DNA from 4 places in the Ruegeria sp. CE9 genome. Region 2 is predicted to be linked to each of the others. Evidence: riboswitches for the same ligand, from Rfam matches in the RefSeq annotation. Region 2 holds a riboswitch; each other region holds the start of a gene.
What was found. A riboswitch is a leader RNA that binds a small molecule or an ion and turns the genes downstream of it on or off. The one in region 2 is predicted to bind cobalamin.
Positions count from the first base shown of each region.

Region 1: another riboswitch for cobalamin. It lies ahead of ACR0B3_RS06630 (energy-coupling factor ABC transporter permease); the one in region 2 lies ahead of ACR0B3_RS14500 (DUF1636 family protein).
Region 3: another riboswitch for cobalamin. It lies ahead of ACR0B3_RS17475 (hypothetical protein); the one in region 2 lies ahead of ACR0B3_RS14500 (DUF1636 family protein).
Region 4: another riboswitch for cobalamin. It lies ahead of ACR0B3_RS00305 (DUF1636 family protein); the one in region 2 lies ahead of ACR0B3_RS14500 (DUF1636 family protein).

Region 1 is NZ_JBQFRO010000002.1:404,393-408,358, reverse strand. Features, by position in the region: gene ilvD (dihydroxy-acid dehydratase) at 1-752, opposite strand, end outside; gene ACR0B3_RS06640 (helix-turn-helix domain-containing protein) at 857-1,405, shown strand; gene ACR0B3_RS06635 (CBU_0592 family membrane protein) at 1,408-1,677, shown strand; gene ACR0B3_RS06630 (energy-coupling factor ABC transporter permease) at 1,693-2,370, opposite strand; cobalamin riboswitch at 2,425-2,636, opposite strand; gene sseA (3-mercaptopyruvate sulfurtransferase) at 2,778-3,632, shown strand; gene ACR0B3_RS06620 (amino acid aminotransferase) at 3,632-3,966, shown strand, end outside.
Region 2 is NZ_JBQFRO010000007.1:71,753-75,718, forward strand. Features, by position in the region: gene ACR0B3_RS14485 (FecCD family ABC transporter permease) at 1-438, opposite strand, end outside; gene ACR0B3_RS14490 (ABC transporter substrate-binding protein) at 440-1,387, opposite strand; gene ACR0B3_RS14495 (ABC transporter ATP-binding protein) at 1,404-2,189, opposite strand; gene ACR0B3_RS14500 (DUF1636 family protein) at 2,186-2,530, opposite strand; cobalamin riboswitch at 2,770-2,977, opposite strand; gene ACR0B3_RS14505 (catalase family protein) at 3,363-3,966, shown strand, end outside.
Region 3 is NZ_JBQFRO010000010.1:50,090-54,055, forward strand. Features, by position in the region: gene rsgA (ribosome small subunit-dependent GTPase A) at 1-525, shown strand, start outside; gene ACR0B3_RS17470 (alpha/beta hydrolase family protein) at 560-1,417, opposite strand; cobalamin riboswitch at 1,539-1,758, shown strand; gene ACR0B3_RS17475 (hypothetical protein) at 1,843-2,250, shown strand; gene ACR0B3_RS17480 (phosphatase domain-containing protein) at 2,254-2,757, opposite strand; gene ACR0B3_RS17485 (DNA polymerase III subunit gamma/tau) at 2,928-3,966, shown strand, end outside.
Region 4 is NZ_JBQFRO010000001.1:63,263-67,228, reverse strand. Features, by position in the region: gene ACR0B3_RS00320 (class I SAM-dependent methyltransferase) at 1-46, opposite strand, end outside; gene ACR0B3_RS00315 (glycosyltransferase family 2 protein) at 39-1,046, opposite strand; gene ACR0B3_RS00310 (NAD(P)-dependent oxidoreductase) at 1,151-2,116, opposite strand; cobalamin riboswitch at 2,252-2,454, shown strand; gene ACR0B3_RS00305 (DUF1636 family protein) at 2,540-2,920, shown strand; gene cobW (cobalamin biosynthesis protein CobW) at 2,917-3,966, shown strand, end outside.

The DNA.
Region 1 (3,966 bases), on a different contig from region 2:
TCCAAATCATAGTGCCGCTTGGTGATTTCGACGATGCGGCGACCGGCTTCAAGGAACAGCTCTTTGCGGTCCGCATGTGTGGCCAGCGTGGACCCGTTGCCGGGCAGCGCCAGTCCCAATGCCTCGGCCAGACAGTTCATCGAGTTTGCCGTGAACATGCCGGAACACGACCCACAGGTGGGGCAGGCATTCTCTTCGATGTGCTGAACCTGCTCGTCGGTGAAGCGATCATCAGCGGCGGCAACCATTGCGTCCACAAGGTCGATCTTCTTGGCGTCCAGATCGGCGATATCGATCTTACCCGCTTCCATTGGTCCGCCAGAGACAAAGATAGCCGGAATGTTCAGGCGCATCGCGGCCATCAGCATACCCGGAGTGATCTTGTCGCAGTTCGAGATACAAACCATGGCGTCCGCACAGTGCGCGTTGACCATGTATTCGACCGAATCCGCGATGACCTCTCGCGAGGGCAGGGAATACAGCATCCCGTCATGGCCCATTGCGATGCCGTCATCCACGGCGATGGTGTTGAACTCTTTGGCAACGCCACCCGCTTTTTCGACCTCACGCGCGACCATCTGGCCCAGATCCTTTAGATGGACGTGGCCGGGCACAAATTGGGTGAACGAATTCACGATGGCGATGATCGGCTTGCCGAAATCATCATCACTCATTCCGGTGGCGCGCCACAGGCCGCGGGCACCGGCCATATTGCGGCCATGGGTGGATGTTCTGGATCGGTACAGTGGCATGATGCTGTTTCCCTATTGCCCAAGCTGAGATATTGGGTGTGTACGTTATAGCGCACGTAGCATATGTACGTTATAACGCACAAGGCAAATCGCAAGGCACGGCTATGGAATCGGACGAAGTAACGCTGAAATTAAGGGATGTGCGCGCGGCTTCGGGGTTAAGCCTGTCGAAAGTCGCCGAAATGACCGGGGTCAGCAAAGCGATGCTAGGTCAGATCGAGCGCGGAGAATCAAGCCCGACGATTGCGACGCTCTGGAAGATTGCCAAGGGGTTTCAAATGCCGCTCAGCGCGTTGATCGGCACTGCCGCGGGGCGTGATCCGTCTGCCGAGGTGTTTCAGACGGTGACATTTCCCGGCAGTATCTCGGTCAAGATTGTGTTTCCGTTTGATCCGGCCCTTGGGGCAGAGACCTTTCACGTCACGCTGAAACCGGATCAAAGCCATAGCTCTCCGGCCCATGCGCCTGGTGTCACCGAAGAGGTCTTTGTTTTGAACGGCCCCCTTCAGGTCCAGCGGGACGGAGAGTGGCTGACGTTGCAAAATGGGCAGGGCTTGCGCTTTGCCGCTGATCTGCCGCATGGCTACCGCGCGGGCCCCGAGGGGGCTGTGTTTCTGAACATGCACCACTATGGGCAACAGGCGGCGGGTTAATCATGACAACATTTCTGAACTCATTGACCGTTGCAGATGCAATCGGGTCATTTGGTGCCTTTTTGGTTGTCTCAGCCTATTTTGCGACCCAGATGCGCCTCATGAACTCTGAAGATCTGGCTTTTCCTGTGGTGAACCTGATCGGATCGGTTCTGATCGTGTTTTCGCTGATGCATAACTTCAATCTGGCATCCATGCTGATCGAAGGGTTTTGGATCATTATCAGCGTGGTCGGGATCATCCAGCATTTCAGGTTGCGCCGCGCAGGGTAACGCGGCGCAGGATGTTTAGGCTGCGCGAAGAAGGCGCGGAGTGAACAGACCAAACTTGTCCAGCCCTTTTATGGACTTTGCCGCGGCAATAACGGCCAGATCAGCCAAAGGTTCGATCAAGATAACCATCATGTATGCAGCACCAAAGCTGGCCACGGCGGTCATGTTTTCAGCACCAAAGCCTTGGCCGTAGAACGCCCAGAATGCCACCCAAAGGACAACGCCACCCTGATAGGCTGTCGAAAGCGCCAATGCTTGTGAGTATCTGAGGTCAACATATGCCGTATTCGGCGCAATGATTCGGCTTGCCAGCGCCTGCAAGGCAAACAGGGGCACCAGCAAGGTTGTCATGTTCATTCCGAACTGGGGCAGATCGAACGGCGCAAGGAAGAACCCCTGTACAAACAAGCCCAGGATCAGCCCGATCGCGGCCGGGGCGGCACCAAACAAAAGGAACAGGGTCGAGCCCAGAATGAAGTGAACTTCTGACACCCCGACCGGAAAGTGCGGTAGAATTTCGAAGAACGTAAACACAAGGCCGGTGGTCAGGGCAGACCGTACTGCAAGGCTTGCGATACCGCTATTTTTAACGCTCTCCCGTGCCAGCTTGAGACTATAAAGACCTGCGCCAGCTGCGGTAGCATAGCTCAGGACAAGTTTGGCGCCGTGTACGACGCCCGGTTCGATATGCATAGTTTGTTCTCCTTACCGTCACACCCGACGGCAGAAACGTGTTGATAATGGGCAAGGCCCGGTTTGTGCATGGCAGGTCTCCTGACTCGCGGATTGGGATCGATCCCGGCCTTCCCAACCGATCCTGTCGGTCAGTGGCCCTGATGGGGCGATACTCCGCTTACAGTTGCGGGGGCAGTTCCGGAATTGACTGAGAACGTCGCACCGGATTCCCTTTTCATCCCGCCGGGATAAACCCTTTGGGAACCATACCGCGCAGAATTCTACCGCAGAATGCTCGGTGTCAAGTACGCCGCGCGTGTGATCGCAAAAAAACGTTGCCTGCCAGCGCTCTGACCTGCGGCGTGACTTGAACGTTTCGCCAAGCCGCTATAGGGACAAATCAAGCTCGCTTAGGGGAGGTATTGATGCAGGACGATCCTAAAACCCTCGTTTCCACCGAATGGTTGGCCGTACATCTCAAAGATCCCGATCTTCGGATACTGGATGGGTCGTGGTACCTGCCGCAGCAAAAGCGCGATGCCAAGGCCGAGTATGACGCAGGCCATATCCCAGGCGCGCGGTTCTTTGAAATCGACGAGATTTCTGACCACCGGTCAGAGCTGCCGCACATGGCACCTCCGGTCGAGAAATTCATGTCTCGTCTGCGCGCAATGGGCGTCGGAGATGGCCATCAGGTTGTTGTTTACGATGGGGCCGGTCTGATGTCGGCCGCGCGGGTCTGGTGGCTATTCCGGCTGATGGGACAGGAAAATATTGCCGTGCTGGACGGCGGTCTGCCGAAATGGCAAGCCGAAGGTCATGAGATCGAGGACCTGCCCCCGGTGATCCGCGACCGCCACATGACCGTGCGTGTACAGAACCGCCTTGTTCGGAACGTCACGCAGGTTTCGTCTGCTGCGAAATTGGCTGATCACGAGATCATTGATGCGCGCTCGGCCGCGCGCTTTGCCGGGACCGAGGCGGAACCGCGCGAAGGTTTACGCTCAGGCCATATTCCCGGCTCGCGCAACGTGCCATTTGGTCTGCTCTTGAACAAGAACGGCACGATGAAATCGCCCGAGGAATGCCGCGCGATATTTGAAAATGCTGGCGTCGATCTGTCGAAGCCTGCAATCACATCTTGTGGGTCTGGCGTGACCGCTGCGATCCTCAGCCTTGCGTTGGAACGCATGGGCAAGAAAGACCACGCGCTTTATGACGGCTCATGGGCGGAATGGGGTGCATTCCCGACCCTTCCTGTCGCAACCGGAGAGAACTGATGTTCGAGAACCTCAAACCGCAGCCAGCAGACAAGATTCTGGCGCTGATGCAGATGTATCGCGATGACCCGCGTGATCAGAAGATCGATCTGGGCGTTGGCGTCTACAAGAATGCCGAGGGCATCACCCCGGTCATGCGCGCCGTCAAAGCAGCCGAAAAGCGCATTTTGGAAGAGCAGGAAACCAAGGCCTATACCGGCTTAGCGGGCGATCCGGCCTATGCTGATGCGATGATCGGTCTGATCTTGGGTGCATCAGTGCCGCGCGCCAATATCGCCGCTGTAGCAACTCCGGGGGGCACCGGAGCCTGCCGCCAAGCGTTTGAGATGATCCG
Region 2 (3,966 bases):
GGTGCGCAGACCGTGGACCAGCGCTAGCACGATACCGGATGCCACAAGCCCGCCACAGAAGGCAGCTAACGGAAGGGTCCAGAAGCCCAGCACATCTCCGGTTACGGTAATTACAAAAACCGCCCCGGCCGCCGCGCCCGAAGACAGGCCAAACAGGAAGGGATCGGCAAGGTCATTTCGGGTGGTCGTTTGCAAAACCACACCAACAATGCCCAACCCGGCCCCGATCACAGCAGCAAACAACGCACGGGGCAAGCGCAGGTCGAAGACGATCCGATGCAGCGGCGACATCTCACCATCCTCCAGCCCGGTGCCGCGCAGAATTGCGGTCAGGGTGTCGGACAATGGAATCGAGGTCGTGCCGTAGATCGTGGAAATCAGTAAAAGGGCGGCCAGAACGACCGCCCCCAGCAACAACGTCAGGCCCAGTCGGCCCATGTCAACTCTGACCCGGATGCATCGCGTGTGCCATTTTCGAGATCGCCTCGATATTTGCCGGTCCCGGGGTCAGCTCTTCGTAGCGCAAACCGATCCAGCGCTCGTTCTTGACCGCGTCGGTCTGCGACATGACCGGATGTTCCTGCAGGAATTTGAACGTATCTTCGGCACCATTACCGGTCTGATAATCCAACAGCACCAAGAATTCCGGATTCGACGCGGCAACCGCCTCCCATGAGGTGCGGCCCCAGCTTGTGTCCATATCATGGGTGACGTTTTCGCCACCAGCAGCTGAGATCATCGCATCGGGAATCGCGAATTTGCCAGCTGTGAAAGGCGCATCCGCCGGGCCATCCAGCAAGAAAACGCGCGGCTTGGGCAGATCAGCGGTTTTGGCTTCGATCGCTGCCAGCTGCTCTTTCCAGTCCGCAACCAGCGCCTCGGCCTTGTCCTCGATATGCATGACCTTGCCCAAACGCAGAACATCGTTAAACAGCAGGTCCATGCTGGCTTGTGGCCGGTCCTTATCCAGATGCACGCAGCTTTCGGTCAGGATCATGGTCTTGATCCCGAACGGCGCCAGGGTGTCAGGCGTTACATCGCCTCCGGGCTTCATCCCATAGTACCAGCCGGCAAAGAACAGGTCAGGCTCAGCCGCCACAAGGTTTTCGACAGTCGGGTATTTCGGTGCAAGCTCGGGGATGTCGCCGCGCAGCGCATCGAAATCGGGGCTGGTCTTGTACCATCCGGTGATGCCGGTCAGGCCAACGATCTTGTCCTGCAAACCCAAAGCAAAGGCCATGTCGGTCATGTTCATGTCATGGACGACCAGTCGCTCGGGCTGGGTTTCAAAGACCAGAGGCTCACCGCAATTGTCGACAGTGACCTCGTGCGCAGCAGCGCCGCTTGCCATGGCAGTGGCCAATGCCACGGACCAGATTTGTTTCATGAGAATTCTCCTAAGTCTATGTGGATATAGTTGTTTTTCGGATATCAAGGGCCGGGATCACGCGGCCTTCGTGATGAAAGCAGAGGAAATCGACGCCAAAGGTTTCGCGCACCCGTTCTGGCGTCAGCACCTCTTCCACCGATCCGAATCCAATCATGCGGGTCGATTTCATCAGCGCCACGTGGGTGGCAAATTCGGGGATCATGACCAGATCATGCACGATCATCACCACGGTGATCCCAAGCTCAGCGACCAGAGATAGCATGCGCCCCTTCGCGTCGGGATCCAAATGATTGGTCGGTTCATCAAGAAACAGCAAGGATGGATTCTGCGCCAGAGCACGCGCGATATGCGCGCGCTGACGTTCACCCCCTGACAGCTGTGCCATTCGCTTACCCGACAAGCTGGCAAGACCGGTCAGATCAAGAATCCGATCCAATTCTTTGGCATGTGCTTCGGCTGAGCGATCAGCACGAATGGGTATCTGCCCCAACGCAACGTAGTCCCGCAATCCCAAACGCCCGTCAGGCAATTCCTGCTGGCCCACCACCGCGATCATGCGCGCACGCTCTTTGGCCGAAAGCTGTTTCAGACTCCGCCCCTTGATGCGAACATCGCCAAGGGCCAGCGGTTCGGCACCGCAAAGCAAATTCAGAAGGGTCGTCTTACCTGCGCCATTCGGTCCGGCGATGGCCAGGATCGATCCTTCGACCAATTCAAAGGAAACGCCCTGCAGCAGGATATCCCCGTTAAGCGCATAATACTCGAGGTTCTCGGCAACCAGAAAGCTTTGCTCCGTCATGGCGCAACCCTCGGTATGCGCGAGAGCGTCTTCTTGAACAATGCCCTCGGACGATCCGTGGCATTTGTCCATCCATCCGCGCACAGCTGGTACTGTTCTGCGAATTCCACAATCGCGTCCAGATCGTTGCCTGTTGCTATGTCGCCAAACAGATATTGAGCCTTGCCAAGTGCCTGAAATCCGATTGTCGCAGGTCGGTCACATCCAGCCATGCAATCGACAGTGCGAATTGCAAAGCCATCCGGCAGCCTGTCCGACAGCGTGTTAACTACGTGATCCGTGAAAATGGAATCCCGGCAGCCCGCGCATACAAGAACGAAATGATCGCAGTGTTTGGTCATCACGCGCCTCGCCTACTGTAACATCAAAATGAATGCAATGTTATTACATTGCATATCGTATGCCGTAATCTGCGCGCGATGCGCCGCGACCCTTCTTCTATTGCAATCGGGATTAATAATATCAGCAATCATTCGAATGCCCCACTCGACCTGTTTCCAGCCGCGTGCGGAAGCTGCCAACGATGTAAACACGTTTTAGACGTGCCATTAAGCCTCCTTCCAGGACACCCCGCCCCGGTTTGGTTGAACATTTGATGGCAGGTCTCCTGACTTGCGGGTCCTAGCTCAGCCAACCTTCCCGATCCTTTGGATCAGTGGCTGTTTGGCCTTGCTCGCCGCTTACAGTTGCGGGGGCAGTTACGGAATTGGCGCCTGTCGGCAAACCTCACCGTATTCCCTTTTCATCCCTTGGGCGCACCATTGGGAACCATCTCTTGATTGACTGCCTGAGATCATGAGACACGTCAATGATAAAGTCGAAAGTTGAGGCTTCAGGAAAATTACGGTCGCGTCATCTTTGTCCTTGAGGGCCAAACCAACATACTTGGATGCTGACCGAAAGTGGCATGTAGCGTCTCAGATCAATCCGTTTGGTACCACCGTCCGGAAAAACACCTCTTAATAGGCAAGACCAGCAGTATGCATTCCTAGCCGCTAAAGCGTGAATTTGCTCGATGCCAGATCAATGGGTAGTCGAATTTATCGTTTCCGCAGGCACACATGGTTGGAAAAATCTGAATCTGCGTTAAGCTGTTCGGATTTAGAGGAATGGTTTTGCCGGCACCTTACGCGTGATTGATCATTGCCTGGGCTTATCCAAGGAGAGGGTTCTTTGACACATGTTTCGCAAAATGGATTACCCCCAGATCTTGTTGAAGATGTTATCGACCACAATGCCGAGGCTGTCGCGCTATGGAAGGGTCGTCGCCTAAGGGCACAGCATGGGCGCAGCCACGGATGTGTCGCCGCAACGTTCACTGTAAGGAAGAACTTACCTGACCACCTGCGCCATGGGCTCTTTGAACAGCCTGCAAGCTATGTGGCCGCAGTTCGGTTTTCCAACGGCGCGCATCTTGATGACCGAAAATCAGATGCGCACGGGATGGCGATCAAACTCTTTGACGTGCCCGGACCCAAGCTGATCGACACCGAAGCCCTTGCACATTTGGGCATCTCGCAGCTCAGCGACGAGTTTGATTTTGTACTGGTCGATCAGGATGTATTTCCCAGCTATGTCCCCGAAGAATACGAGCGATTAGGCAAGCTTGTCGCCACATTACAAGCGGTGCAGCACGCATTCAAAGGGCGGCGAAAATGGAGTTTGAAACTGGTGGCCAAAGGCCTGGGCGCAGCCTTTCGTGCCCTCTTCACGCGCGAAGGTAAACGCCAATTCGGTGTTGCGAGTGAGTTTGCGTCAAAATACATGCACTCACCGT
Region 3 (3,966 bases), on a different contig from region 2:
CGCGCTGATATCGAACAGGTGTTATCCTGGTGCCCGAAGGGGCAAACCAGCGCGTTGGTCGGATCGTCCGGCGTTGGGAAAACGACACTTGCCAACGGCATGACAGGCCGGGATGAGGCGACCGCGGGCATTCGTGAAGATGACGCGCGCGGCAGGCACACGACAACCGCGCGCGCTTTGCACCAAATGCGCAACGGTGGCTGGCTGATCGATACGCCCGGAATGCGCGCGCTGCGATTGCTGGACGCGCAGGAGGGCGTGGACGAGGTGTTCTCGGACATCACGGATCTTAGCCGGAACTGCCGTTTCTCGGATTGTCAGCACGATTCTGAACCCGGCTGCGCGGTACAATCTGCAATCGAAACCGGTGAACTCAATCCCGCGCGGCTAGACCGCTGGCGCAAGCTGCGACGCGAAGACCAGCACAATTCAGCGACCGTCGCTCAGGCGCGCGCACGTGACAAAGCGTTCGGCAAGATGGTTCGCAGCGTGATGACCGAAAAGAAGTCTCGCAAAGGGCTTTGAAAGTCTGGGCACCGGCCTCCGGTGCCCAGTACATTCAGGCGATCAGCCGGGGCCAGACCGCCGCATTGCGCCGTGCGAAGGCGCCGATATGACCAACCTGAGACAGTCCAAATTCACTTGGTGAGAGCAGATGCCGCTGCGCATCGGTCCCGTACAGGTCAGCAAGCCACCAGACCGCTTTGGGCGGCACGACCTGATCATCTACAAAGGCAAACAGATCAACCTGCTTTCCGTATTCTGCCCAACGGTTTGCGGGCAGAGTCGTTCCGATTTCTGGCACATAGCTCTGAGGCGCGGTGCACCACTTGCGCCATTGCCAGTACACTTGCGCTGGCAGGTTTGGGCCAAAACCCACGGCCTTTCCCGGAAGATACCCAAGTGCCTTGACCGCCAAGGGTGCGTGCCCATACCAGAACAGCGCTGCCAACGCGCGGTATGGCCAGGGATGATCCTTGAACGTCACCAGACCAGAACATACACAGATCATCCTGTCGACCTGTTCGATATCGGATTGGAGCGGGCCAAACATACCGCCCAATGAATGACCAATGCTCCAAAGCTTTGCCCGAGGAAACCTGCGCCGCATCTCAGCCCGGGCAGCGGGAATATCGATCAACGCCCAATCGGCCATGGTAACATCCGATCGCTTCTGCGATCCCGATAGCGAGTTTCCGAAATCCCGATAATCATACGTCAGGCACGCCATGGCGTGCTCTTCCGCAAGCCATCGCGCGAAGTGTTGATAGTATTCCCTGGGCACTCCGGTCGCGCTGTTGATGACAACTGCCGTTTCAGGTTCGGCCATCGGGCGGTAAAGCCGAGCCGACAGCATTGCCGGTCCGGACCGAAACTCGAAATCTTCGGTCGCAATTGCCTGCTGAGTGTCCAACATGGTGCCCTCCGAAATCATCTGAACTGATCAGTTCAGCATGAGCCGCCCAAGTCAAGGTTGACGTAGCTGGACCCTGCGTCATGTGCCGGATGCAATCTTCTTGACTCGGGCCCGGCACAGCCGCTAGCGATGACATGATGGTTCTCGCGCCCATTCGGGCCGGGATGAAAAGGGAACACGGTGCGGTTCTGCCCGGAATAACCGGAATGAACCAAGGCCGAGACTGCCCCCGCAACTGTAAGCGGCGAGCGATGTCGAAATGCCACTGGCCATTAAGGCTGGGAAGGTCGGCAAAGCAATGACCCGCAAGTCAGGAGACCTGCCATCAAATGAAACTGAAACTCGGGCGGGGTGTCCGGGCAGGGCCAGACTGCATAATTGCCGTCCCTCCTGACCGTCGCCCCGACCAGCGCGGAGGGCGCATAATGATCTGGAAGACCAACACGCACGAATTCTCGGCAACAATTTGCCAACGGACCGGTAAAAACTGCCCTGCCCTGGCACAAATGGCGCGGGCACTGGCGGCTTCAATGGCAAAAGTCGGTCCAACAACAACGGCAGGATTCGAAATCGAAGGAAGCTGTGATCTGGCACATTGCGCGGGCGGGTGCACGGCGCGTTTTCGCGCTTGTCCAGACGAAATTCGGGTATTCTGCGACGCGGATGCAGACACCTCAATCAAATGTCTTGATGACTATGCTGATTTGCTTTTTGGCAGTGACATCGACTCGGTTCCCGCAAGCCTCATGTCGCACCCACCATGCGCAATGCTTGAGGCGATTGCCCTCACGAATGGGACCCGCGCGCCAGAGGAATTCCGCCCATCGGCCTGAGCGCTAATCGCCCGCCAATACGCTGGCTGGCGCAGTCGCCCAGCGCATCTGCGCGTCCGTCTCAACGGCACATGGACGCAACGCACGAAGCCTTTTTAGTGCTGTATCAGGGTGTTCCCCACACTCGACCATTATGCGCAGTACAGCCATACCCGACCGGCCGCATCCGCCCTTGCAATGAACCAATACCCGCCCGCCGCCAGACAGTGCGTGGCGGGCCGATTTACTGGCCTGTTCCCATCGTTCGCTTACGTCCTGAGTCGGAATACCGTAATCCTCGACCGGCAAGTGAACCCAGCGGCAAGCGCGATCGCGAACATCCGAGCCAAAATCCCGAGCGCCATCAAGGATCATCTCGACCTCGGTCGCCATTGACAGGATCAGACCCGGTTTCCATCCGGCCACAGCATCCAAATCGCCGATATAATCTCCGCCCCGTCCGGGCATTGAGGTTAGCGCAAGAGATCCGCCACCAACCTGTAGTGCATGGATAACCAATTCAGACATTCTACGCTCCCCCCGAAACGCGGATCAGAAAATCTTTTTTGCTGGTCTCAGACCGTACGATATTAACCGGGTCCGCCGACAATCCAAAATGAAAATCGCCTCGGCTTGCTGTGGACGCGGGCGGCGGGGGCCTCTACGCTGCGTCGGAACACGAATCCGACAGAGCAGACATGACCGAAACGCCCAGCCCCGCCTACCAGGTTCTTGCCCGCAAATATCGCCCTGAAACATTCGCCGATCTGGTCGGTCAGGACGCGATGGTGCGCACGCTCAAAAACGCGTTCGAGGCGGACCGGATCGCGCAAGCCTTCATCATGACCGGCATTCGGGGCACCGGTAAGACCACCACTGCCCGGATCATCGCCAAGGGTATGAATTGCATCGGTCCGGACGGAAATGGCAACCCGACAACCGAGCCCTGCGGCCAATGCGAACACTGTGTTTCAATCATGGAAGGCCGCCATGTCGACGTGATGGAGATGGACGCCGCCAGCCGGACCGGCGTAAATGATATCCGCGAGATCATCGATAGCGTCCGCTACCGCGCCGCCTCGGCCCGCTACAAGATTTACATCATCGACGAGGTTCACATGCTCTCGACCAGCGCTTTCAACGCGCTGCTCAAGACGCTGGAAGAACCACCCGAACATGTGAAGTTCATCTTCGCGACCACCGAGATCCGCAAGGTGCCGGTGACCGTCCTGTCGCGCTGTCAGCGCTTCGACCTGCGCCGGATCGAGCCCGAGGATATGATCGGCCTCTTGCGCAAGATCGCCGAGTCGGAAAAAGCTCAGATCGCCGACGACGCACTGGCTCTGATCACCCGCGCCGCCGAAGGATCTGCGCGGGATGCAACGTCACTGCTGGATCAGGCGATCAGTCACGGGGCGGGTGAAACCAGCGCCGATCAGGTGCGCGCTATGTTGGGTCTGGCCGACCGGGGCCGTGTTCTGGATCTGATGGATATGATCCTGCGTGGTGACGCGGCAGGAGCCTTGACCGAGCTTAGCGGGCAATATGCCGAAGGGGCAGACCCATTGGCGGTCCTGCGCGATCTGGCTGAGATCACCCATTGGGTCTCGGTCGTCAAAATCACCCCGAATGCTGCCGAAGACCCTACCGTTTCCCCGGACGAACGCGCCCGGGGTCAGCAAATGGCCGAAGCCCTACCGATGCGCGTTCTGACCCGCATGTGGCAGATGCTGCTAA
Region 4 (3,966 bases), on a different contig from region 2:
GTGCCTGCTGTTTGCGGCGATCTTTGGCAGTCGCGGGGTCAGCCATGGGCTTCTTCTCCGGAATAGGAATTTCGCAGCGCGTCGACCAGATCGGCCCAGTCTGGCCGGGCTTTCAATTCTTCGGCTTTCGCACGATGCCATTCGCACGCCTTTTGATGCAGGTCTGCAAGTTGCGGATCTGCCATCATTTCGGCTTTGATCTCATACATTGCCGGTGTGTGTTTCAAAAGCGAGCGATCTTCCACATGATTGTGGTTCATCATCATCCAATATTTGAGACCCTGATCTTGCCCGACATGATTGGTGCGTCCCCGATCTCGTTTGACAAGAAAGCTATCGGTGCTGCGGACAGCATAGTGGTGGATACGAGCATACTCGTGGCTGAAACCGCGCCATGCTTTCCATTTCACTTGATCAGCCGGGTAAAGGTTGCCACCTGCGTCTCGCCACAATATCCCTTCGTATGGCACGTCTGGGTTGGGCGCGTCTTCCGGGTTAATTCGGGGCCGATGGGCGCGAAAACGGCTGAATTTGCCATTGTTCCGGAACAGCGTTTTGAAGCCTTTCGCCCGATGATGGGGATACGACTCTTCCGGCGCTGCGCAGAAAAACATCTCGGGCACGGGCTGATCAACAAAATCATTCAACCCTGCATTGCCGAACATTCGCCAGCAGATTGAAATCGCGTCTGCCTCTCCGCTGGTTTCTACAAAGCTGCGGATGTTACCCTCGGGCAAACGGATGTTGATGTATTCGTCAACATCCAAGCTCATGATCCAATCTGACGAATGGTAGCTTTGATGACTCAGAGCGCGTGAAAACGCACGACCCTGAGGCGCAGCCCGAGGACCGACCTTGTTCCGCTCGTGATGCGCCCAACCTAGCGTCTGCATCCGGTCGGCTATCGTGTCGGTGCCGTCCGCACAATCATTCGTGTAGATCAGAATATCGTCAAAACCGATTGCGCGGTTGTAAGCCACCCAATCGATCATGAAAGGCCCTTCGTTCTTCATCGTGGTCACGATGAGAAAGGTCTCATTCGTCATAAGTTATACTCTTGCCTGTGCCGTTATCGGACTCTTGTCGACCTGTTTAGATTAGCCTTGGAATTTTGTCCAACTCGGTCACTAGGCAAGCACAGAGTAATGAATCAATCGTTCAGACGATTTTGCGGGATCACTTCATAGCCTGGCTCTTCCGGTTCATCATCCAGCATCTCGGTTGGAAATCCTGACGCTTGGATATCAAGCCCGGTCGCGTCTTCCAGCCGTCGGATGATATTCGGAGACAGCTCTCTCTCACCATATCGCGCGATGCCATCCTCGAATATCTTGATCATTAGCGGATTCATTTCCAGCGGCACACCTGCTCGGTCCGCTACCTCTTGAAACAGTCCGATATCCTTTTTCACCAAATCCATGGTGAATGAGATATCCCGCGAACCATTCAGAATGACTTGGCTTTCGGTCTCATGCACAAACGAAGTGCCCGATGAGATTTTGATCGCCTCGTATGTGGTTCCAAGGTCCATCCCGGCGGCCTTGGCGGTCACCAAAGCCTCGGCGCAGGTGATCAGGTTGGCGGTGGCAAGGAAGTTTGTCATCACTTTCAGAACCGAGGCCGAGCCCAGCTCGCCCGTGTGCAGAATGCGCCGCCCCATAGTGGTCAGGAAAGGCAAGATGCGCTCGAACGTCTCGCGATCGCAGCCCGCGAAAATCGAGATGTTGCCTGTCGCGGCGCGGTGGCACCCGCCTGAAACCGGGCAATCCACCGCTGCGCCGCCTCGTTCAATGACCATTGCGCCAAGGCGTTTAACTTCGGCTTCGTCGGTGGTGGACATCTCCATCCAGATTTTGCCAGGACCGACCTCTGGCAACATCTCCTGCATCACCGCGTCCGAAGCGGCAGGCGAAGGCAAGCAGGTGATGACCGCATCGCAATCACGCATCAGCTGCGCCGGACTTTCGGCAGCTTTGGCCCCTTTCGCGACAAATGCAGACACCAGCTCTGGATTCAGATCGTGTACCGTCAGATCGATTCCATTGCGCAGCAGTGAACCCGAGAGCTTGCCGCCCACATTCCCTAGCCCGATAAACCCAACTTTCATGCGCTGCATCCTCCTGTACGCGTCTTGCAACCATGCCACCACGACGCTGCAAACAGATCATGCCGCCCAGCGACCCAGACAGGTCGCTTTTTACCTGCGATATCACGGAATATCGCGACTCGCTTGACAAGCAGTACATCAGTGCCGCATGTCCCATCCGTTGGTGTCTGCGCAAGCAGATGAAAAGGGAATGCGTCAGCGGAATCACCGTCAAACGCAGCCGCCCCCGCGACCGTGACCGGAGAGGGTGCCCAAGCCACTGGCGAATGCCGGGAAGGCGGGACATCCGACAGAGGCTTCCTCTGACATCCGCAAGCCGGGAGACCTGCCAACGCCCGAAGATGAAACCGGACGGGGTGTTCCGGTGTGGGGCTTTGATTGGCCCGCATGAAACCCCGTCCCCCACGAAGAGGATTTGGGGGGATGAGAGACATGACCGAGACCGCTCCGGTCGAACTGCTGGTTTGCACCACCTGCCGTCGCGGTTTGCCTGTCGAAGACGATGCGCAACGCCCCGGCAAGTTGCTGCACAAGGCGCTTGAACAGGCGGACCTGCCCGATGGCATTACTCTGAAAGCTGTGGAATGCCTGTCCAATTGCGATGAAGGATGCTCGATCGTGCTGCGCGGAGGACCGGATCGCTGGACCTTTGTCTATGAGCATCTGAACGAAACCGACCATGTTGACGTGATCGTCGACGGTGCCACCAAGTACCTCGCCACCGAGGACGGTTTGGTCAAATGGCGCGAACGTCCCGAACATTTCCGCAAAAACTGTGCGGCCCGCATTCCCCCGATTGGAGCCCAGAAATGAGCAATCTTGAGAAACTCCCCGTCACCGTGATCACCGGCTTTCTGGGCTCGGGCAAAACCACACTGGTGCGCCATCTGATGCAAAACCCGCAGGGCAAGCGCTTGGCCGTTGTGGTCAACGAGTTTGGCGATGTTGGCGTTGACGGCGACATCCTGAAATCCTGCGCCATCCCGGATTGCCCGGCTGAAAATATCATGGAGCTGGCCAATGGCTGCATTTGCTGCACGGTCGCCGATGACTTCATCCCGACCATCGAGGCTCTGATGGCGCTGGAACCGTGTCCTGATCACATACTGATCGAAACCTCCGGCCTCGCCCTGCCCAAGCCGTTGCTGAAAGCGTTCGACTGGCCCGATATCCGCTCGAAAATCACCGTGGATGGCGTGATCGCGCTGGCCGATGCCGAGGCTGTTGCTGCGGGTCGCTTTGCGCCGAATGTCGAAGTCGTGGACGCTCAGCGCCTGGCCGATGACTCGATTGATCACGAAACGCCTCTGTCCGAGGTGTTCGAAGATCAGATCTCGTGCGCGGATATCATCCTCCTGACCAAGCCGGATCTGGCCGGTCCCGAGGGTGTGGCCAAAGCCAAGGAAATCATCGCCGCCGAAGCGCCCCGCCCCCTGCCTGTTGTCGAGGTCGCCGAGGGTGTCGTCGACGTGCGTGTGGTATTAGGCCTGGAAGCGGCGGCCGAAGATGACATGGAGGCCCGTCCCAGCCATCATGATGGCCACCATGATCACGAGCATGATGATTTCGAAAGCATCATCGTCGAACTGCCGGAACAATCCGACCCGCTTGATCTGGTCGCGAAAATTGAACGTCTGGCCAAGGAACTGAACATCCTGCGCGTCAAAGGCTATGCCGCCGTTCAGGGCAAGCCGATGCGCTTGCTGGTTCAGGCCGTTGGCGCGCGGGTGCGTCAGCAATATGACCGCCCGTGGCAACCCGATGAGGCACGCCGTTCGCGCCTTGTGGTCATTGCCGAGCATGACGACATCAAAGAAGCCGAAATCCGCGATATCCTCGTGGGTGTAACCGAGGCTGCC